Regions from separate parts of the Aquamicrobium terrae genome, predicted to be linked through region 2. Evidence: predicted binding sites of a transcription regulator. Region 2 holds the regulator's gene; each other region holds the start of a gene.
The links. The regulator LexA, encoded in region 2, represses DNA repair genes until DNA is damaged. The targets are predictions, from matches to a motif close to TGTTCNNNNTGTGTTCNG.
Positions count from the first base shown of each region.

Region 1 (7,619 bases), 2.9 Mb from region 2:
CTGCTCGGCGTCGCGCTCGCCTTCGGCCTCACCGTCGTGACCATGGCCTATGCCGTCGGCCGCTTTTCCGGCGGCCACTTCAACCCGGCCGTTTCCGTCGGCATGGCGGTCGGCGGACGGATGCCTGCCAGCGACCTGATCGGCTACATCATCGCGCAAGTGGTCGGCGCCATCGTGGCGGGGGCGGTCCTCTACGTGATCGCCTCGGGCCAGCCGGGCTTTGCCGCGGGCGGCTTCGCCTCCAACGGCTATGGCGAGCTTTCGGCCGGAAAATATCCGCTACTGTCGGCACTGGTGATCGAAGTGGTGCTCACCGCCTTCTTCATCTTCATCATTCTTGCCACCACCACGGCCAAAGCCTCCCCCGGCTTCGCGCCGCTGGCCATCGGCCTGACGTTGACGCTGATCCATCTGGTGTCGATCCCCGTCACCAACACCTCGGTCAATCCCGCCCGCTCGACCGGCGTTGCCCTGTTCGCCGAAACCGGCGCGCTCGGCCAGCTCTGGCTGTTCTGGGCGGCGCCGATCATCGGCGGCGCCATCGGCGCTGTGATCTGGAAGGCCATCTACGCCGACGAGTAGAAGAAGCGCTCAACGGAACAGGCGGCAGCGCGGCTGCCTGTTCCGGCCTGCACGCCACAACCGGCACCGCTCATATTGCTGATATGCCCGCACCCCCGCAAGCCGGGGATGCGGGCAATTGTGTTATACCTGCCATCAGCCGGGACAGGATCAAGCGTATCCGGATGTTTCGGGAAACCTCATGGAGAGCGGATTGGCACAAAACGTCTACGACAAGCCGGAATTCTTCAAAGGCTATAGCGGGCTGGCGCGCTCCGTCCACGGCCTCGACGGCGCGCCGGAATGGCCCGCCATCCGTGGGTTGCTTCCCGGCCTTGCCGGCAGGCATGTCGTCGATCTGGGGTGTGGCTTCGGCTGGTTCGCGCGCTGGGCGAAAGCACAGGGCGCGGCCTCGGTTCTCGGCATCGACCTGTCCGAAAACATGCTGGCCAGGGCGAGGACCGAGACGACGGACCCGGCAATCCGCTACCAGCGGGCCGATCTGGAAACACTGGACCTGCCGCACGAAGCCTTCGATCTCGCCTATTCCTCGCTGGCGTTCCACTATGTCGAGGATTTCGGGCGGCTGGCCGGGACGATCTTCCGCTCGCTGCGGCCGCAAGCGGGTTTCGTCTTCACCATCGAGCATCCGATCTACATGGCCTCCACCCGGCCGGGATGGCTCTCCGCGCCGGATGGCGGCCGCACCTGGCCGGTCGACCACTACGCCGTGGAAGGCGAGCGGCGCACCGACTGGTTTGCGAAGGGCGTGCTGAAATATCACCGCAGGCTGGCGACGACCTTGAACACGCTGATCGACGCCGGCTTCGCGATCCAGCGGCTCGTCGAATGGTCGCCGACGCCAGAGGAGTTGGAGAGGCAACCCGACCTTGCCGATGAGATCGAACGGCCGATGATGCTGATCGTCTCCGCCGGAAAATGACCTGAGGCTGGGGTGTTTGGTGCGCGTTGGAGACGGCCGGCAGGCTGTGCCGAATCCCATGGAGCTGCGATCGAACGGAAACCGCGCCAGCCACAGCGATTCAGATTGAGATAGTCTTGCTCCTCATCTCCCTGTCGAGGCTCTTTTTCCGCAAGCAGGGTAAGGGTAAGGGCCGCTTTCGGGACTATGACAGACGTAAAGACAACAACTTCAGGCGCAAGCGGCGAACCTGAAAGATCGCGACCCGCGTAGGCCGGATGCGCCAATCTGTTCTGCCTTGCGGTGCGGCAGTTGCAAAACCGCACCGCCCGGCGAAACGCCCCGCGATCAGGCCGAGGCGAGGGCCTGCGACACAGCCTGCAACGCCGCTTCGGCCTTGGCACCGTCCGGGCCGCCGGCCTGCGCCATGTCGGGACGGCCGCCGCCACCCTGCCCACCGAGCGCGGCAGAAGCCTTGCGCACCAGATCGACGGCAGAGAACCGGGCCGTAAGGTCGTCGGTGACCGCGACTACGACGCTGGCCTTGCTGTCCTCGCCGACCCCGACGAAGGTGACCACGCCGGAGCCCACGGACTTCTTGCCGTCATCGGCCAGCGACTTGAGATCGCGCGGCGACACGCCCTCGACCACCTTGCCGAGGAATTTCGTTCCATCGATCTCCTTGATCTCCGAACCCGCACCGGCGGCGCTGCCGCCACCGAGCGCGAGCTTGCGGCGCGCCTCGGCAAGCTCGCGCTCCAGCTTGCGGCGCTCCTCGACCAGCGCCTCGACGCGGGCCGGCACCTCGGCGGGCGAGACCTTGAGCACCGAAGCGGCCGACTTCAGCCGCCGCTCCTGCTCGTCCAGATACTGACGCGCGGCTTCCCCGGTCAGCGCCTCGATACGGCGCACGCCGGCGGCAACCGGGCTGTCCGACACGATGCGCACCAGGCCGATATCGCCGGTGGCGTTGACATGGGTGCCGCCGCACAGCTCGATCGAATAGGGCCGGTTGGCCTTTTCGCCATGCAGTGCCGTCCCCATCGAAACGACGCGCACCTCGTCGCCATATTTCTCGCCGAACAGCGCCATGGCGCCCTCGGCGCGGGCGTCGTCGACCGACATCAGCCGGGTCGTCACCGGCCCGTTCTGGACGACGATCTCATTGGCCATGCGCTCGACCTCTTCCAACTCCTCGGGCGAGATCCCCTTGTTGTGGGAAAAGTCGAAGCGCAGCCGGTCCGGCGCCACCAGCGAGCCCTTCTGGACGACATGGGTGCCCAGCACCTCGCGCAGCGCCTCATGGATGAGGTGCGTGGCGGAATGGTTGGAGCGCAGCTTGCTGCGGCGGGCGTGATCGACCTTCAGATCGACCGCCGCGCCGATCTTCACCGTGCCCTTCACGACCTTGCCGACATGCACGAAAAGGCCCTCGCCCTTCTTCAGGGTGTCCTCGACCGCGATGGAGAAACCTTCGCCGGAAATGGTGCCTGTGTCCCCCATCTGGCCGCCGGATTCGCCGTAGAAGGGCGTCTGGTTGACGACCACGGCCACCTGCTGCCCTGCCGCCGCCGCTTCGACTTCCTTGCCCTCCTGCACCAGCGCCTGGACGATGCCTTCGGCCTGCTCGGTGTCGTAGCCGAGGAATTCGGTGGCGCCGGCCTTCTCGCGGACGCCGAACCATACCGCCTCGGTCGCCGCCTCGCCGGACCCGGACCAATTGGCGCGGGCCTCGGCCTTCTGGCGCTCCATCGCCGCGTTGAAGCCGTCGAGATCGACGGCGATGTTGCGCTGGCGCAGCGCGTCCTGTGTCAGGTCGAGCGGGAAGCCATAGGTGTCATAGAGCTTGAACGCCGTCTCGCCATCCAGCCTGCCGCCGCTGCCGAGGCTTTCAGTCGCGTCGTTGAGCAGGGTAAGGCCGCGCGCCAGCGTCTTGCGGAAACGGGTTTCCTCAAGCTTGAGCGTCTCGGCGATCAGCTTTTCGCCCCGCACCAGTTCGGGATAGGCCTGCCCCATCTCGCGCACCAGCGCCGGAACGAGCCGCCACATCAACGGCTCCTTCGCGCCCAGAAGCTGCGCATGACGCATGGCGCGGCGCATGATGCGGCGCAGCACATAGCCACGGCCCTCGTTGGAGGGCAGCACGCCATCGGCGATCAGGAAGGACGAGGCGCGCAGATGGTCGGCAATGACGCGATGGCTGGCCCGGTTCGCACCCGTGGCCGGCACGCCCGTCGCCTCCTCCGAAGCGCGGATCAGCGCCTTGAACAGGTCAATGTCGTAATTGTCGTGCACGCCCTGCAGCACGGCGGCGATGCGCTCCAGGCCCATGCCGGTGTCGATGGACGGACGCGGCAGTTCGATGCGCTCCTCCTTCGTCAGCTGCTCATACTGCATGAAGACGAGGTTCCAGATCTCGATGAAGCGGTCGCCATCCTCGTCCGGGCTGCCGGGAGGGCCGCCGGGGATGTGATCGCCATGGTCGTAGAAGATTTCGGAGCACGGGCCGCAGGGCCCGGTATCGCCCATCGCCCAGAAATTGTCGCTGGTCGGGATGCGGATGATCTTCTCGTCCGGCAGGCCGGCGATCTTCTTCCAGAAATCCGCGGCCGCGTCGTCGGTGTGGTAGACGGTAACCAGAAGACGGTCCTTGGCCAGTCCGAATTCGCGGGTGATCAGGTTCCAGGCAAGCTCGATGGCGCGCTCCTTGAAGTAGTCGCCAAAGGAGAAATTGCCCAGCATCTCGAAGAAGGTGTGGTGGCGGGCGGTGTAGCCGACATTGTCGAGGTCGTTGTGCTTGCCGCCGGCGCGCACGCATTTCTGGGAGGTGGCGGCGCGGTTGTAGGGGCGCGTCTCCAGCCCGGTAAAGACATTCTTGAACTGCACCATGCCGGCATTGGTGAACATCAGCGTCGGATCGTTGCGCGGCACCAGCGGGCTGGAGGCAACGACCTCGTGGCCCTCCTTGCGGAAGTAGTCGAGGAATGCCGACCGGATCTCGTTCACGCCACTCATGAAAGATGCCTTTGTTCAGAAAACGCCGGCGACGCCAGCGTGGAAAACACCGCCTTTTAGCGGTCGGCCCGCACCCTGTCCAGAATGAGGGACGCGCCCCGATGCCTGGACGGCGGCATTGACGCCGGATCGACCCAAGACAGCACGACCGTGCCCTCAAACCGGCCCGAAAAGCAGGATCGCCGGCCCACAAGGAGCCAGCGATCCATCTTTAGCACGACTGCCTGCCGGAAGGACCGGCTTTCCCGTCAACTTCCGAAGATCAGCCTTCGCCGGCTTCCGCCTCGAAGCCGCCATTCTCGAGGAATTTTTCCGCGATCAGGCCGGCATTCTGGCGAAGCGCCATCTCGATCTCCCGCGCCGTATCGGGATTGTCGCGCAGGAACTGCTTGGCGTTCTCGCGACCCTGGCCGAGGCGCTGGGAGTTGTAGGAGAACCACGCCCCCGACTTCTCGACCACGCCGGCCTTGACGCCGAGGTCGATCAGTTCGCCGGTCTTCGACACGCCCTCACCATACATAATGTCGAACTCGATCACCTTGAAGGGCGGGGCAAGCTTGTTCTTGACCACCTTGACGCGGGTCTGGTTGCCGACCACCTCGTCGCGGTCCTTGACCGAGCCGATGCGACGGATGTCGAGGCGCACCGAGGCGTAGAACTTGAGCGCATTGCCGCCGGTCGTGGTTTCGGGCGAGCCGAACATGACGCCGATCTTCATGCGGATCTGGTTGATGAAGATGACCATGGTGTTGGAGCGCGAGATCGAGGCCGTCAGCTTGCGCAGCGCCTGGCTCATCAGGCGGGCCTGGAGGCCGGGCAGGGAATCGCCCATCTCCCCCTCGATTTCGGCGCGCGGCGTGAGCGCGGCGACCGAGTCCACCACCAGCACGTCGATCGCGCCGGACCGCACCAGCGTGTCGCAGATCTCCAGCGCCTGCTCGCCGGTGTCGGGCTGCGAGATCAGCAGATTCTCCAGATCGACCCCGAGCTTGCGGGCATAGACCGGATCAAGCGCGTGCTCGGCATCGACAAAGGCGCAGATGCCGCCCTTCTTCTGGGCTTCCGCCACCGTGTGAAGCGCCAGCGTCGTCTTGCCCGAGCTTTCGGGGCCGTAGACCTCGACGATGCGGCCGCGCGGCAGGCCGCCGACGCCAAGTGCGATGTCGAGGCCGAGCGAGCCGGTCGATACCGTTTCGATCTCGACCGCCTGCTCGTTTGCGCCCAGGCGCATGATCGAGCCCTTGCCGAAGGCGCGCTCGATCTGCGACAGGGCAGCGTCCAGAGCCTTTGATTTGTCCACCGAATTGTCCTCTACAAGCCGTAATGAATTCTGAGCCATGATACAGCACCCTTTGGTCGTCAATGATAGACGGACAATTCGTTGACCGCTCACATTTTTGTACCTCTTTTGTTCCAATTTGGCAAGAGAGGTTAATATACTGATTTTATTCGCCTATATTATATGTGTTCTATTTTTGTCTCATACCCATGGCGACATGATGATGCGCGGCCGTGGAGCATGAACGGGAGCAGCGGCGCGAATCGGCGCTGTGAGGTTCAGGGTGACGCCTCGCCGTCGCGCGCCGCGGCACGCAGACCGGCTTCATAGGCCTTGCGCGCCCACCCGGTCATCTCGTCGGGATCGTCGAGCGCGGCTTCCGGTACGGTCCAGTAGGGCATGGCCACCTCCCTGCCCTTCCCCCGGCCGCGATAGGTCCATTGCCGGGCACCGGCAGCCGCGAAATCGGGGGCGCTTGCCGCATCGGCCTTGAGCATCAACTCGCCGCGCAGCACGATGGCGACGATCACGCCGCGATGGTAGATGCCCTTGCCGCCGAACAGGCGGCGCACGCTGACCGGCCCGAGCCCCTCGAAGAGTTCTTCTATGCGCTCGTCATCCATGCAGGAAGCGTTTCAGGCCCCGGCGGCGGCACGGGCCTCGGCCAGCGCCTTGAGGTCGGCCGGCTTCAGTTCCACCGATTCGCCGCAGCCGCAGGCGGAAGACTGGTTCGGATTGCGGAACACGAAGCCGGTGCGCAGCTTGGTGACCTCGAAATCCATCTCGGTGCCGAGCAGGAACAGCGCCGCTTCGGGGGCAACGTAGACATTGGCCCCGCCATGCTCGACATGGTCGTCCGTCGGGCTCGGCTCCCTGACCAGGTCGACGGTGTATTCCATGCCCGCGCAGCCGCCCTTCTTGACGCCGACGCGGACGCCGTGTGCGCCTTCGCGCGTGGCAACGATCTCGCGAACGCGCTCCGCGGCCCTGTCTGTCACCAAAATGACGGCAAAGCGTGCCATGCTACTTTCTCCAAGCCATGCAGGTTAAAGGCCTGCCGGATGATTCCAACATTAAGATGGTGGAGTTTCGCCGCCGCCGCAAGGGCCGCGCCGGGGGCTCAATACCAACCGACGGCGATCTGCGCCTCTTCCGACATACGATCCGGCGTCCATGGCGGATCGAAGGTCATGTTGACCTCGACGCCCGAAACGCCCTCCACCGCGCTCACTGCGTTCTGCACCCAGCCCGGCATTTCGCCCGCCACCGGGCAGCCCGGCGCGGTCAGCGTCATGTCGATCTTGACGGTGCGGTCGTCCTCGATGTCGATGCGGTAGACCAGCCCCAGCTCGTAGATGTCGGCGGGGATTTCCGGGTCGTAGACGGTCTTCAGCGCCGAAATGATGTCGTCGGTCAGCCGTGCCAGTTCGTCGTCCGAAATGGAGGAGGGGCTTGCAGGGGTTTCGACCTGCCCTTGCCCACCGGTTTCAATCGCGGTCGTATCGTCCATATCCATCACCCGAAGAATTTCCGCGCCTTCTCCAGCGCCTCGGCCAGGACGTCGATTTCGGCCCTGGTGTTGTACATGCCGAACGATGCCCTGCATGTGGAGGTGACGCCGAAGCGTTTCAACAGCGACTGGGCGCAATGCGTGCCGGCGCGCACGGCAACGCCCTGGCGGTCGATGACCATCGACACGTCATGCGCATGGATGCCCTGCAACTCGAAGGAGACGATGGCGCCCTTGCCCGGCGCCTCGCCGAAAAAGCGCAGCGAATTGATGCCCCGCAGCCGTTCATGGGCATAGGCGGTCAGTTCGGCCTCATGGGCGGCGATACGCTC
Region 1 covers NZ_JBRKLZ010000001.1:3,275,341-3,282,959, reverse strand. Annotated here, with positions in the region: gene aqpZ (aquaporin Z) at 1-582, shown strand, start outside; gene ACVCNR_RS16145 (class I SAM-dependent methyltransferase) at 776-1,504, shown strand; gene alaS (alanine--tRNA ligase) at 1,832-4,498, opposite strand; gene recA (recombinase RecA) at 4,761-5,837, opposite strand; gene ACVCNR_RS16130 (TfoX/Sxy family protein) at 6,056-6,400, opposite strand; gene sufA (Fe-S cluster assembly scaffold SufA) at 6,413-6,799, opposite strand; gene ACVCNR_RS16120 (SUF system Fe-S cluster assembly protein) at 6,898-7,287, opposite strand; gene ACVCNR_RS16115 (cysteine desulfurase) at 7,293-7,619, opposite strand, start outside.
Region 1: a site for LexA is predicted at 5,897-5,914, ahead of recA (recombinase RecA). Genes of this name have one in related genera too.

Region 2 (7,619 bases):
CTTGGCGATCGGCACGTAGTCCCGTTCGGTGGCGCCGGTGTAGAGCTGGCGCGGGCGGCCGATCTTCTGGCGCGGGTCCTCGATCATTTCCTTCCACTGGGCGATCCAGCCGACGGTGCGGGCCACGGCGAACAGCACGGTGAACATGGTGGTGGGGAAGCCCAGCGCCTTGAGCGTGATGCCGGAATAGAAATCGACGTTCGGATAGAGCTTCTTCTCGATGAAATACTCGTCGGTGAGGGCGATCTTTTCCAGCTCCATGGCGATGTCGAGCAGCGGATCGTCCTTGATGCCGAGTTCACCGAGCACCTCATGCGCGGTCTTCTGCATGATCTTGGCGCGCGGATCATAATTCTTGTAGACGCGATGGCCGAAGCCCATCAGGCGGAACGGATCGTTCTTGTCCTTGGCGCGGTTGATGAATTCGGGAATGTGATCGACATGGCCGATCTCGGCCAGCATGTTGAGCGCGGCTTCGTTAGCGCCGCCATGGGCCGGACCCCACAGGCAGGCGATGCCGGCGGCGATGCAGGCGAAGGGGTTGGCGCCGGAGGAGCCGGCCAGGCGCACGGTCGAGGTCGAGGCATTCTGCTCGTGATCGGCGTGCAGGATGAAGATGCGCTCCATGGCGCGGGCCAGTACCGGATTGATCTTGTACTCCTCGCACGGCACGGCAAAGCACATGTGCAGGAAGTTGGCCGCGAAGTTCAGGTCGTTCTTCGGATACATGAACGGCTGGCCGATATGGTACTTGTAGGCCATGGCCGCGATGGTCGGCATCTTGGCGATCAGGCGCATGGAAGCCACCATGCGCTGGTGCGGGTCGGAAATGTCGGTGGAGTCGTGGTAGAAGGCCGACAGCGCGCCGACCACGCCGCACATCACCGCCATCGGGTGAGCGTCGCGGCGGAAACCGGTGAAGAACTTCGTCATCTGCTCATGCACCATGGTGTGGCGCGTGATGCGGTAGTCGAAATCCTCCTTCTGCGCCTTGGTGGGCAGATCCCCGTAAAGCAGCAGATAGCAGACTTCGAGGAAATCGCCGTGCTCGGCGAGCTGGTCGATGGGGTAGCCGCGATGCAGAAGGATGCCGGCGTCACCGTCGATGAAGGTGATCTGCGATTCGCAGCTTGCCGTGGAGGTGAAGCCAGGATCGTAGGTGAAGGCGCCGGTGGTGGAGTAGAGCGCGCCTATGTCGATGACATCCGGCCCGATCGTGCCACTTCGCACATTGAGCTCGTGAGTTTTGCCGCCAAGTTCCAGTTTCGCAGTCGATCCGGTCATTGCAAACTCCTTGTCAAGTCTCATGCCCAAGCGGCAAAAAATCATCTTGCGATGCAAAATCCAACAGCACGGGAATGTTCGAAAATGCAGCCTTTATAAGGTGCCGGGCCGGTCGGCCCGCGCGCTAATGTTGCACCGCAAAACAAGCCTTTCAATGCCATTTTTTCGTCGTTGCGAACCCTAATCGATTTGATCCTGGATGCGCGCGAGACTCTCCTCGCGTCCGAGCACCTCGAGCACGTCGAACACGCCGGGCGAGGTGCTGCGGCCGGTCAGGGCGGCCCGCAGCGGTTGCGCGATCTTGCCGAGCTTCAATCCAGAAGTTTGCGCATAGTCGCGAACCGCCGCCTCGGTCGACTGGGCATTCCACTCACCAAGGCCCTGGAATCGTTCCGCAACCGCCTTGAGCACAGCCCTGGCGTCGGCGTCCAATATGGCGACCGCCTTCTCATCGAGCTGAAGGGGGCGGCTTGCCGTCAGGTAATAGGTGTTGTCAGCCAGTTCGACCAGCGTCTTGGCGCGTTCCTTCAAGCCCGGCATGGCCTTCACCAGCCGGTCTCTGGCCGGTTCGTCGAAGCGGGACGCCAGCTCCTCGCCTTCGGGCAGATAGGGCAGGGTGGCCAGCAAGGCGTCGGTCAGCCTGGCCTCATCCATGGCGCGCATGTGCACGCCGTTCAGCGCCTCCAGCTTGGCGAAATCGAAGCGCGCCGCACCCTTGTTGACGTCCTTGATGTCAAACCAGGAGATCATCTGCTCGATGGACATCACCTCGTCGTCGCCATGGCTCCAGCCGAGGCGGGCAAGATAGTTCAGCAGCGCCTCGGGCAGATAGCCCATGGCCCGATAGGCCTCGACGCCCAGCGCGCCATGGCGCTTGGACAGTTTCGCGCCGTCCGCGCCGTGGATCAGCGGGATATGCGCCATTTTCGGCACCTGCCAGCCCATGGCGTCATAGATGACGGTCTGGCGCGCCGCATTGGTCAGATGGTCGTCGCCACGGATGATATGGGTCACCTCCATGTCGTGGTCGTCCACCACCACGGCATGCATGTAGGTGGGGTTGCTATCGGAGCGCAGGATGATGAAATCGTCGAGATCCTTGTTCGGAAAGCGCACCTCGCCCTGCACGAGGTCATGCACCACGGTTTCGCCGTCGATGGGCGCCTTGATGCGGATCGCCCCCTTGGCACCTGCGGGCGCCTCGGACGGATCGCGGTCGCGCCAGCGGCCGTCATAGCGGGGTGGGCGGCCCTCGGCGCGGGCCTTCTCGCGCATCGCCTCCAGTTCCGCCGGGGTGGCATAGCAATAGTAGGCCTTGCCCAGGCGCACCAGTTCCTCGGCCACCTCGCGGTGGCGGGCAGCGCGCTGGTATTGCGAAACGGGCTCGCCCTCCCAGGTGAGGCCGAGCCAGGTCAGCCCCTCGAGGATGGCCGCGGTGGCAGCTTCGGTGGAGCGCTCCCGGTCGGTGTCCTCGATGCGCAGCAGCATCGTGCCGCCGGCGTGTTTGGCATAGAGCCAGTTGAACAACGCGGTGCGTGCGCCGCCGATATGCAGGAAACCCGTGGGCGAGGGAGCGAAGCGGGTGACGACCTTCTCAGACATTCATTTCTCGCGCGGTGGCGAAAGCCGCCCGGCGGGCTTTCGCAGTTTGCGCGTTCATGTACCATAGGAGGTCAGGGGTGCAAGGGGAGAGCCGGTGACTTTATCGTCGGCGGGCGGCAAAGACGCGGCAAACGCGCCGCTCGATGTCAGTGAGCGCAATCTTTTTGTCTTGCAGAACATGGCCCTGGCACCGGCTCCACAGGCGCCGGAACCCTCAAGCTATTCCACGCCGGCTTATTGTGATGACCCAGCATCGGCAAGCACGCCGGTGCCGCAAGTTGCGAAGCCGCTGCTCCATGGCTTTTCGGCGCGCGGGCTCTGGCAGGCTGCGATCCAGGCCTTGGTGCTGGAGCAGGAGCGGGGCGCCTGCTTCCTTCTCGTGCCGGTTTTTCTTTCCATCGGCGTGCTTGCCTATTTTTCGCTGGCCTTCGAGCCGGACTGGACGCCGCTGCTTGGCATCATTGCTGTTCTGGGGGCACTCGCCTGGGCTGCACGGCGACGCTACCTGCTTCACCTGTGCCTGCTGGCGCTGCTGCTGTGCCTTGCCGGGCTGGCTGTTTCGAAGCTGGAAACCTGGCGCATGGGAACGCGCATGCTGGGCACGGACATTACCGTGCGGCTGACGGGGCGGGTCGTGACCGTGGAGGACATGGCCAGCGGCCGCAAGCGGCTTACCATCGATGTCCTCTCCACCGAGCGCCCGAAACTGCGCTATCAGCCGCAACGCGTGCGCACTTCCGCCCGCAAGCTGCCGGCGGACATTGGCCCCGGCTCCGAAGTGACGGGGCTTGTGCGGCTTTTGCCGCCCAGCGGCCCAATTCGGCCCGACAGCTATGACACCTCCTTTGCCAGCTATTTCGGCGGCATCGGCGCCAGCGGCTTTTTCCTGTCGGGGCCTGAACTGTCGGCTGCCGCCGGCCCGGCTTCGACCGGTGCGCGTATCGGCACGGCCATCGAGCAGGCGCGGCAATCGGTTGCCGACCGGATCAGGCACAGCATCGGCGGGCCAGAGGGCGAAATCGCGGCGGCCCTGATCGTCGGCGTGCGTGCCGGCATCCCCGAAGAAATCAACGAGGCGATGCGCAAGACCGGCATCTATCACATCATTTCCATATCCGGCCTGCACATGGCGCTGGTGGCCGGCACGGTGATGGGGTTGATGCGCGGCCTGTTCGCGCTGTTTCCGGATTTCGCCTCGCGCCATCCGGTCAAGAAATATGCCGCGCTGGCGGCCCTGTTCGCCATTGTCGCCTATCTGCTGATTTCCGGCATGGTCGTTGCGGCGGTGCGTTCCTTCATCATGCTGGCGGTGATGCTGGTGGCGCTGTTGTTCGACCGAAGCGCGCTCACCATGCGCAATCTCGCCATTTCGGCAATCGTCGTCATTCTCGTCACGCCGCATGAGGTGGTGGGCCCCAGTTTCCAAATGTCGTTTGCGGCGACGGCGGCGCTGGTGGGTGCCTATGCGGCGTGGTCGGATTACCGCGCCAGCCGGCTTTCGTCCGGCATGCCGCCCAAACGCTCGCTCCCGGGTGCGCTGGCGCATCGCTTCGCGGTCATGATGGTGGGGCTGGCCGCGACCTCGGTGGTGGCGGGCGCGGCGACGACGCTTTATGCGGCGTGGCATTTCCAGCGCGTCGCACCGCTCAGCCTCGTGGCCAATCTCGCGGTCATGCCGATCGTTTCGATCATCGTCATGCCTTTTGCGGTGTTTGCCTCGCTCGCCATGCCTTTCGGCCTGGACGGCCCGCTGCTGCAGGTGATGGGCAAGGGATTGACCGTGGTGATCGTCCTGTCCGAGCGGATCGCCGACATGTCGCCGATCGATGCGGTCGGGCTGATATCCGCCGGGTCCGTGGCACTGGCGACGGTCGCGCTGGTGATTGCGACCATGACCACCACCTGGCTGCGGCTAGCCGCGTTGCCTTTCGCTGTGGCGAGCCTGGCGATATTGGGTGGGGCGCGCGCACCCGACGTGCTGATTTCGGAGGATGCGAGGCTGGTTGCCGTCGCCATGGGAAGCGACCGGATCGCGGCCAACCGGCCGCGACCGAACGTCTTTACCATCGACAATTGGAGACGGGCGCTGGACGCCGAGACTGTGCTTCGGCCGAGGCAACTGAAGGACAAGGATATAGGCGCCCTTCTTGGGGAAATCACTGCGAGTACCGACCGTTCGGGAAAAGAGGAGGGCTTCGCATGTGCCGAAAAGCTGTGTCTGGCGCGTCATCCGTCAGGCGCGCTGGTCGTACAGGCCCCGGATATGGATACGGCGCGCCGGGCATGCGCTCATGCAAGTCTCATCGTGATCGAGGATGCCACTGCACGAAATCCGTGCCGCGACCGGCGGGTAGCCGTCGTCACGCGCCGCCAGTTGGCCCAAAAGGGCGGCGCCGAAGCGTTTTTTGTGAAGGGCGACCCTGAACTGGGCGGGCAGCCGGCCGAAGTGCGCTTTGCCATCGAAGGCAGCTATCGTCCCTGGCACGACCAGCGCCGGTATTCACGGGAGGCGAGGGGCCTGCCGCCCTACGAGCGGAAAGCATCCGGCAGCAAGATGACTGCCGTTACGGAAGAAGAACTTGGCAACGTCGCGGATAAACCTGCCGGCATGGCGGAAGACATCGGGGGAGAAGCGTTCTCCGAAGAACCGGCGGAATAGCCTCCTGGAATAGACCGGCTTCAAGCCGCCAATACCTCGGCGATAACGCCTACGGAGCCGGCCCTGGTCCGGGTTGGTGCTTGCGCACAGGAAGACCGGCACCTCTCCAACTGGTTGCCGGCAATCGGAATTCACCTCAATCGCTCGTTAGAAAAAGCATCTATCTAATTGTTAAAAAATGTTTTTCCAATAGTCCATGGATCGTCATCGAATGCATCATCATCCGACACTTCATCACCAGAACAATCCGGAAGGCGGTCCCGCTTCCCCTTAAGGCGAGGCGCAAGTTCTCAGCATTCGCCCGTCGTTTGGTTGCTGTGACCTTGTTCAGTAACGGCGGATGAGCCCGACCAGTCTGCCCTGCACCTTCACCCGGTCCGGCCCGAAAATCCGGGTTTCATAGGCCGGATTGGCGGCCTCCAGCGCGATCGATGCACCCTTGCGGCGGAAGCGCTTCAAGGTGGCTTCTTCGTCATCCACCAGCGCCACCACTATGTCGCCGGGCGTTGCCGTGTTGCCGTTACGGATGATGACGGTATCGCCGTCGAATATGCCGGCCTCGATCATCGAGTCGCCCTTGACCTCCAGCGCGTAATGCTCGCCGCCGGAGAGCATTTCCGGCGGAACGGAGATGGAGTGCGTCTTGTGCTGGATGGCGTCGATCGGCACACCGGCGGCGATCCGCCCCATGACCGGAATGGAGACCGCCGCCCCGGCATCGTCGTCATTGCTGGCCAACTGTGGCCGGCGCACGTCCTTCGGCGGTTGCCCCAGGCTGCCCTGGATGACGCTGGGCGAAAACTTCCTTGCCGTGTGGAGGCCCGGCGCGATGGAATCGGGCAGGCGCAACACTTCAAGCGCTCGCGCACGATTGGGCAGGCGGCGGATGAAACCGCGCTCTTCCAACGCGGTGATGAGCCGATGGATGCCCGACTTGGAGGCAAGATCGAGCGCGTCCTTCATTTCGTCGAATGACGGCGGAATGCCACTTTCCTTCATTCTCTCATGAATGAAGAGAAGCAGTTCATGTTGCTTGCGCGTCAGCATCGGCTCCCCCGGCAGCGGCGAATCCAGAATCGGAAAACAAACCCGGAACAAACACTATCTGTTCCATTTGTGTTCCGCAACCGTTTAAAGTTTAGTGAATGGATTCAGGGTTTATAAACCCTCGCCCCGCTGCGATCGCTTGCGGTTCAGCCGAGCATCAGCACCTGGCAGGCCTCGCCGGCGTCCGATGCGGGGGCGAAGGGCGCGCGCACGATGAGGCCGCCCGAGGCGGCCAGTACGCGCAGCATGGACGAGTCCTGCAGGTCGAAGGGCGTGGCGACGAGTTCGCCGTCCAACTCGTCGATGCGGGCGCGAACATAGTCCTGGCGGCGGTCGTTGGCGGGCATTCTGGCACCGAGCCGGGCCGTACGCATGTCCTGCCGGAACGGCCTTCCGCCGAGGCGGGCAAGCAGGGGTTTCAGGAAGAGCTGCGAGCATACGAGGCTGGCGACGGGATTTCCGGGCAGGCCGATGCACCTGATGTCGCCCATCCGGCCGAACATCAGCGGCTTTCCGGGGCGCATGGCGATCTTCCAGAAGTCGAGCGTCATGCCCTCGCCGGTCAGCACCTCGTGGACGAGGTCGTGATCGCCCACCGATGCGCCGCCGAGCGTGACGATGACGTCGGCACCGGCGGCAACGGCCTTCTTCACCAGCGCGGCGATTGCATCCCTGCTGTCGGGCGCGATGCCGAGATCGAGCACCTCGGCACCTGCGGCGCGCGCCAGGGCGGCGACACCATAGGCGTTGGAGGAAATGATCTGGCCGGGTCCGAGCGTGCTGCCGGGTGCGCGCAATTCATCTCCCGTGGCGATGATCGCGACCAGCGGCCGCTTCACCACGCAAAGGCGCGGATGATTGGCGGAAGCCGCGAGCGACAGGGAACTGGGTCCAAGCAACTGGCCCTTGTCGATCAGCAGGTCGCCTTCCACGAAATCGAGCCCGGCGCCCCGGACATTGCGGCCGGCTCTCGTTGGTTCGCGCAATTCGACCATGCCGGGCGAGACGACGGTCACGTCCTCCTGGA
Region 2 covers NZ_JBRKLZ010000001.1:358,839-366,457, reverse strand. Annotated here, with positions in the region: gene gltA (citrate synthase) at 1-1,284, opposite strand, end outside; gene gltX (glutamate--tRNA ligase) at 1,465-2,886, opposite strand; gene ACVCNR_RS01950 (ComEC/Rec2 family competence protein) at 3,155-5,545, shown strand; gene lexA (transcriptional repressor LexA) at 5,873-6,592, opposite strand; gene ACVCNR_RS01940 (molybdopterin molybdotransferase MoeA) at 6,739-7,619, opposite strand, start outside.

Region 3 (7,619 bases), 2.3 Mb from region 2:
AGGACGGATACCAACGCCGGGCTTCCCCTCCCCCTTGTGGGGAGGGGTAAGGGGTGGGGGTTAGTCTTCAGGCAATTCCGGCTCAGATGGAATCGCCCCTGAAAAGCGGGACGAGGCCCGGATGCCCTCTCAGCCGGCCGCTTCGTCCCAGCCGCTGACCGCCTTCACCTCGAGGAAATCCTCCAGGCCCCACTTGCCGCCCTCGCGGCCGAGGCCGGACTGCTTGTAGCCGCCGAACGGGCTGCCGGCGGGACGGCCGGTGCCGTTGAGCTGCACCATGCCGGCCCGCAGCCGGCGCGCCACCCGCTGCGCCTTGGCCTGATCGCCGGACTGCACATAGGCCGAGAGCCCGTAGGGCGTGTCGTTGGCGATGGCGACGGCGTCGTCCTCGGTGTCGAAGGGAATCATAGCCAGAACCGGCCCGAAGATCTCCTCGCGGGCGATCGCCATGTCATTGTCGACATCGGCGAAGATGGTCGGGCGCACGAAATAGCCGCGATTGAAGCCTTCCGGCCGGCCGAGGCCGCCGGCGACAAGACGGGCGCCTTCCTTGATGCCCTTCTCGATCATCGCCTGCACCTTGGTAAACTGCATTTCCGACGACAGCGGCCCGATATGGTCGCCCGCCTCGGCCGGGTTGCCGACCTTCACGGTGGCGGCCACATCCGCCGCGATGCCCACCGCACGGTCATAGACCGGGCGTTCGACCAGCATGCGCGTCGGCGCATTGCAGGACTGGCCGGTGTTGTTGAAGCAGTGCCTGACCCCACGCGCCACCGCCGCCTCCAGATCGCTGTCGGCAAAGACGATGTTGGGCGACTTGCCGCCCAGCTCCAGCGCCACGCGCTTGATGGTCTCGGCCGATGCCTTGGCGACCGCGATACCCGCCCGCGTCGAGCCGGTGAACGACATCATGTCGATGCCGGGATGGCGCGACATGGCCTCACCCACGGTCGGCCCGTCGCCATTGACCATGTTGAACACGCCGGCCGGGAAGCCCGCTTCTTCCATCATCTCGGCAAAGACGATGGACGAGATCGGCGCGATTTCCGAAGGCTTCAGCACCACCGTGCAGCCGGCGGCGATGGCCGGCACGACCTTCAGCGTCACCTGGTTCATCGGCCAGTTCCACGGCGTGATCAGGCCGCACACGCCGATCGGCTCATGCACGATGCGCTCCTGCGGGTTGCGCTCGTCGAGCGGCGCCTCGAAGGCATAGTCGCGCAGGGTGCGGATGAAGGCCTTGATATGGCCGGCGCCGCTGGCCGCCTGCGCCTCCAGTGCCAGGCTGATCGGCGCCCCCATCTCATCGGAAATGGCCTTGGCCATGTCCTGCATGCGCGCCGTGTAGACGGCCAGAAGGCGTTCCAGCGCGGCAAGGCGCTGTTCGCGGCTGGTCACGCTCCAGCTTTCGAAGGCCCGCCGCGCCGCCGCCACGGCCTTGTCGACATCGGCGGCCGAGCCCAGCGAAATGACCGCAAAAGGCTGTTCGTCGGCCGGATTGATGACTTCAAGTTCCTTCGGCTCGACCGGCGCGACCCATTTGCCGTCGATGAAGAAATCCGTCTTGCGCAGCATCTCGTTCTCCTCTCGCCGCCGGCGCGGCATCCCTGTTTCGGTCTGTTCTAGTCGGGGACGGGCATCGTGCTCAAGCCGCCACGGCGTCTTATGGTGAGGCCAGCCCGGTTTCCCGGCCGACGCGGCGTGCGGGCTGGATGGCAGTTTTCAGCGTCTTCACCGCCAGGCCGCGCCCGAGCGCTTCGGCGCGATCCGCATTGCGGACCAGCGCAAGCGCCTGTCGGCGTGGCAGAAGCAGGCCCTGCGCCAGAGGGCCGGGCCGCGAAAGAATGCGCGACAGGAACGGGGTCCGGTCCGCGCGGTCGCGCGAGAACCGGGCCGCCATGCCGGAACCGGCGGCATGGGTCGCCACGGCTTCCGTCCAGCCTTCGGCCGGGCGCGCGCCGGGCTCCAGCAGCAGCAGCCAGTCGCCCTTGGCGGCGGCAATGGCCGCGGCGATGCCGCCCTCGACCCATGCGCAGCCGGCATGCTCCGCCACCGTCCTCGTCCCGTCGGTCGAGCCCCGGTCGCAGACGACGACATCGCGCACCATGCCCTCGACGGCGCCCGACACCAGCGAGGCCAGCGTGCGCGCCAGGCCTTTCTCGTCGTTATGGGTCTCGATGATGACGCTGAGCATGTCCGGCTGATAGCCCAGACACGCTTCCGGCGCCAGTTGCCGCACTCTGCCCTCAAACAAAGTTCTTGATTTGTTCTCATTTCGGGATAGGAATAATTTCATGGGAACAGCGATTCGACAGTCTCAACCCACACCGTGGGAGAAGGCCAGGATGGAACAGATCGTACAGGCGGACGTTGCGGCCTTCGGAACAGGACGCGCCGAAATGGCCAATGCGATGATCGAGCAGAGCGGGCTGCGCGCACGACCCGACTGGATTCGCGGGCGCGCCTCTGGCATCAATCCCTCGGGGCGTTACGAGCCCGTCAGCCGGCATGTCTTCGATGACGGCTGGGAGAGCCTGGAGGAGTTGCCGCCGTTCAAGACGGAGGTGCAGGTGGAGCGGCCGCGCACCATCATCACCCGCAACACCTCGCCCGACATTTCCTTCGACCGCTCCATCAACCCCTACAGGGGCTGCGAGCATGGCTGCGTCTATTGCTTCGCCCGGCCGACCCATGCCTTCATGGGCCTGTCGCCGGGTCTCGACTTCGAAGCGAAACTGTTCGCCAAGCCGGATGCGGCGCGCCTGCTCGACAAGGAGCTTTCCAAGGAGGGCTACACGCCCCGCACCATCGCCATCGGCACCAACACCGACCCCTACCAGCCGATCGAAAAGCAGTACCGCATCATGCGCGAGATACTGGAGGTTCTGGAGGCGCGCGGCCACCCGGTCGGCATCGTCACCAAGTCGGCGCTGGTGGCGCGCGACATCGACATCCTGTCGCGCATGGCCGAACGTGGCCTGGCCAAGGTGGCACTGTCGGTCACCACGCTGGACCGCAAGCTTGCCCGCACCATGGAGCCTCGCGCCGCCACGCCGACGAAGCGGCTGGAGACGATAAAGCAGCTTTCGGAAGCGGGCATCCCCACTTCGGTGATGGTGGCGCCGATCGTCCCCGGCCTCACCGACCAGGAACTGGAACGCATCCTCGATTCCGCCCGCGCCGCCGGCGCGCGCGAGGCCGGCTATGTGGTGCTGCGCCTGCCGCTGGAGGTCGCGCCGATCTTCAAGGACTGGCTGCTGCGCCACTATCCCGACCGCTACCGGCACGTCATGTCGCTGATCCGCTCCATGCGCGACGGCAAGGACTACGATTCCGAATGGGGCAAGCGCATGAAGGGCGCCGGCCCCTATGCCTGGCAGATCGGCCGGCGCTTCGAGATCACGGCCAAAAGGCTCGGCCTCAACCTGCAGCGCACGGCCTTGCGCACCGATCTTTTCGTGGCCGGGAAGCACAGTGAACAGTTGATGCTGCTGTGACACGGGCAGCCGGTCCGAAGTTCCGAGGTCTGGAAGCCTGATTCCGGCTGATCGGTTGCGGTTTCGCAGCCCGGCCACGGTGTGGCTTCGAAAGTTTTGTACCGCCGCCTGCCCGCCATGCAGGAGAACGGCAAATGCGTATGCGTAGCCTGCGTTTGTCCCCGACGAGCCCGCCGTCCCGGCTCGTCATTGGAGCCGTGCGTCCTCCCCGGCGCACGCGCTCCGACACCTTGAGCATCGGAACAGTCCGAAAACCGATCCACTTTCGGTCCGATGCTCCGGCCGCCTGGCGTTCCCCTCGCCACCGGCTTTCCCCTCCCGCCGCTCCCCACCGGCCGGAAGGGACTTGCGGAGAATCGGGGCCGGTGCGAACTTCGCCGCATCATGGTTCGTGCGCGCCCCGATTCTCCACTTCTCTTCGAAATCGTCGAACGTCCCGACTTCTCGTTCGAAACGGCGGCGAAGGCGGACGGGCTGTGGCCCGTCGCCGGCATGGACGAGGCCGGGCGCGGCCCGCTGGCCGGCCCGGTGGTCGCGGCGGCGGTGGTGCTCGATCCCGACAACATTCCCGACGGGCTGGACGATTCCAAGCGGCTGACGCACGCGCAACGTGAGGCCCTGTTCGAGACCGTGCTCAAGGCCGCACGCGCGGTGGCGGTTGCCTCCGTCTGCGCCGAGAGCATCGATGCAAGCGACATCCGCAAGGCGAGCCTGGAGGCGATGCGCCGCGCCGCCTGCGGCCTTTCCGTGCAGCCGAAGCTGGCGCTGGCCGACGGCCGCGACGTTCCGCCCGGCCTGCCCTGTCTCGGCCGGGCGCTGGTCAAGGGCGACCAGCGCTCGCAATCGATCGCCGCCGCCTCGATTGTCGCCAAGGTCATGCGCGACCGCATGATGACCGACTGCGGCCGCCGCCATGCCCACTACGGTTTCGAGCTCCACATGGGCTATGCCACCGTCCGCCATCGTACGGCCATCGGCGTCCACGGACCGGTCAAGCGCCTGCACCGCATCTCGTTCGCGCCGTTTCGCACGGCGGACAGCGAAGCGTAGGCTCAATTCGGGTCTGCACGCTTCCGATCGGCAAGGCGGTTCGAAATCTATCTTTCTTCCGAGCAGTCGGGGCGGCCTGCCCATCATCTTCCTGACGGGACCTCCGGCATTACCCCACCCCTGTCCCCACAAGGAGCCATGTTCAGATTTGACTGGTGGATTTGAAGCGCTCGTCATCCCGGCCAAGGGAACGTCAGCGACCGCCAGCCGGGATCCATGCCGGTCGGGTGACGGTGGCCGCTGTGCAGGCAAGGTCACGGAGTGGATCCCGGACAGCCTGCCTTCGCTTCGCTTCGGCTTCCAGGATTGTTTGATCGATATCGGGTAGGTTGAGCAGCGAGGCTGCGGGCCTGCAAACCCGCAGCCTCGGCGGCAGGCGACCGGTTCCGGGATCGGGCCGACACCCGACGTCATCAAGGTCTCTGCCGCCTTTGCACCCCCGCTTGGAGAGTTGATCGGGCCTCTGGCCCACCACCACGCCCGCAAACAATCCGAAGCCTGCAAAGGATAGCACCGTCATGACCTTCCTGCACCATGCGCCCGTCCGCTGCCTCGGTGTCGATGTCGCCAGGGACCGGCTGGCCGTCGATGACGGCATCACGGCTGCGACTGTCGCCAACAGCCGCGCAGCCATCCGCTCGCTGCTCAGGACCAGCCGCCCCGATCTCGTCGTGTGCGAACCGACGGGCGGCTACGAGTTGCTGCTCCTGGAAGAGTGCCTGAAGGCCGGCATCGCCTGCCACCGCGCCGACACGCTCAGGCTCAAGGCCTTCATCCGCTCCTTCGGAACGCTGGGCAAAAGCGACGCCATCGACGCCGCGCAGATGGCCGCCTATGGACGCGAGCGCTGGACGAAGCTGCCCTTGTGGCAGGCGCCCGACGCCGACGCCGACGAGACGCAGATGCAGGCCCTCGTGCGCCGAAGGGCCGACCTGGTCGCATTCAAGGTTGCCGAGCAGAACCGGTCACGGGCACCCGGTGCCAGGGCGATGGCCGCCTCGTTTCGGGCCATGCTCGCAACAATCACCCGGCAGATCGCGGCGCTCGAGCGGGCGATCGCCGCGCTGGTGGCGCAAAACGCGGGCCTGCGCCACCGCGTCGCCATCTGCACCGGCATGAACGGCATCGGCACGGTCAGCGCCGTGACGATCCTCGCCCTGATGCCCGAGCTCGGCCATCTCCAGCGCCGACAGGCCGCAGCGCTGGCCGGCACCGCCCCGCACCCCAACGAGAGCGGCACAGCAAGGGGCCGGCGACGCCAGCGCGGCGGCAGACCGCAGGTCAGGACCGCACTCTTCATGCCGGCCTTGCGCGCCGCTGCCGGACAAGGCGAGTTCGCCGCCTTCTACGCGCGCCTCATCGCCAACGGAAAACCACCGATCCTCGCAATCGCAGCGACCATGCGAAAGATCATCATAACCCTCAACGCAAGGCTCAGAGACAATCAAAACCATCAGAGTTGATGACGATGGAGTGGTTGCCAGGGCAAGTCGGGTCCGCAACCTAAATTGAAGGACGTTGTCTGCAACGTGGCCGTATCCCTCTCCTCGCAAACGGCAAGAGATCGCGTGAGGGCTCGTTTCTGTCAAAACTGAAATGATCCACAATTCGGAAAGAGCCACAAACCCGGCACAACGAAAAAGCCGCCGGGTTTCCCCAGCGGCTTCAATTCGTTTGCGAAACCGGATCGGCCTCAGTTCAGGCGGGCTTTGACTTCCTCGACCGACTTCTTGAACAGGTCGGCGTCGGCCTTGCCGTCCACCTTGTCGCTCAGCACCTTGCGGGCGGCCTCGACGGCCAGCTCGACGGCGCTGGCGCGGACTTCGCTGACGGCGTCGCGCTCGGCCTGGGCGATCTTCTGCTCGGCCATGGCGGTACGGCGCGCCACGTAGTCCTCGGTCTTGTGCTTGGCCTCTTCGGCCAGAGCCTCGGCCTCGCGCCTGGCGATCTCGACGATCTCGGCCGCTTCCTCTTCGGCGGCCTTGCGCTTCTTCTGGTACTCGGCCAGCAGGGCCTGCGCTTCCTCGCGCAGACGCCTGGCTTCCTCAAGCTCGTTGCGGATGCGTTCGGCGCGCTGGTCGAGCGCCTTGGACACCATGCCCGGAACCTTGATGTAGATGCAGATGGCGATGAAGATCACCAGCGCGATCGTTGCCCAGACTGTGGCGAGAGATGTTGCGTCCATGTCCCTGCCCTCAACCGGCGACGGATTTGACGGCGGCAGCCACACCGGCCTTGTCGGCCTTGCCGACGAGCTGCTCGATGATGGCGGAGGCCGTGGATTCGGCAATGGCGCCGACATCCTTCATGGCGCTGGACTTGATCGAGGCGATGTGCGCCTCGGACTCGGCCAGCTTCTTGTCGAGTTCGCCTTCGATCTTCTTGCGGACGGCGCCGGCCTCGGCTTCGGCCGCGTCGCGGGCCTTCTGGCCGATGGCCATGGCACCGGCGCGAGCCTGGGCCAGTTCCTGCTCATAGGCGGCCACCGCGGCGTCCGCCTCCTCCTTCATGCGGGCGGCCTGGTCGAGATCGCTGGCGATCTTGCCGCTGCGCGTCTCGACGATGCCGGCAAGGCGCGGCATCGCGACCCGCTTCAGGAACAGGTAGAAAAGACCGAAGGTGATCGCCAGCCAGACAATCTGCGACGCGAAGGTCTCGGGATTGAAGGGCGGAAACAGACCTTCCTCGGCGGCTTCATGCGGAACCTCGGTTCCGATCAGAACGTCCGTCGTGGTCGCGCCCTGATCCGCAGGCGCCGTTTCTTGCCCGTAGGCTGGTGTCACGAACATCTTTCGTCCCTGTCATTCGGGCCGGCCGGCATGCGGCGCGGCCCCAGTCTAAGGCAGATCAGCCGAACAGCGCCAGAAGGGCGATGAGCAGCGAGAAGATGCCCAGAGCTTCGGTCACGGCGAAGCCGAACACCAGGCGGCCGAACTGGCCGTCAGCGGCGGACGGGTTGCGCAGCGCGCCGCCCAGATAGCTCGAGAAGATGTTGCCGAGGCCGATGGCCGCGCCACCCATGCCCAGGCACGCGATACCGGCACCGATGTACTTTGCTGCTTCAGCTTC
Region 3 covers NZ_JBRKLZ010000001.1:2,692,656-2,700,274, reverse strand. Annotated here, with positions in the region: gene ACVCNR_RS13230 (aldehyde dehydrogenase family protein) at 130-1,608, opposite strand; gene ACVCNR_RS13225 (glycosyltransferase) at 1,667-2,197, opposite strand; gene ACVCNR_RS13220 (PA0069 family radical SAM protein) at 2,349-3,500, shown strand; gene rnhB (ribonuclease HII) at 3,885-4,550, shown strand; gene ACVCNR_RS13210 (transposase) at 5,069-6,013, shown strand; gene ACVCNR_RS13205 (F0F1 ATP synthase subunit B) at 6,244-6,735, opposite strand; gene ACVCNR_RS13200 (F0F1 ATP synthase subunit B) at 6,746-7,339, opposite strand; gene ACVCNR_RS13195 (F0F1 ATP synthase subunit C) at 7,398-7,619, opposite strand, start outside.
Region 3: a site for LexA is predicted at 2,258-2,275, ahead of ACVCNR_RS13220 (PA0069 family radical SAM protein). Genes of this name have one in related genera too.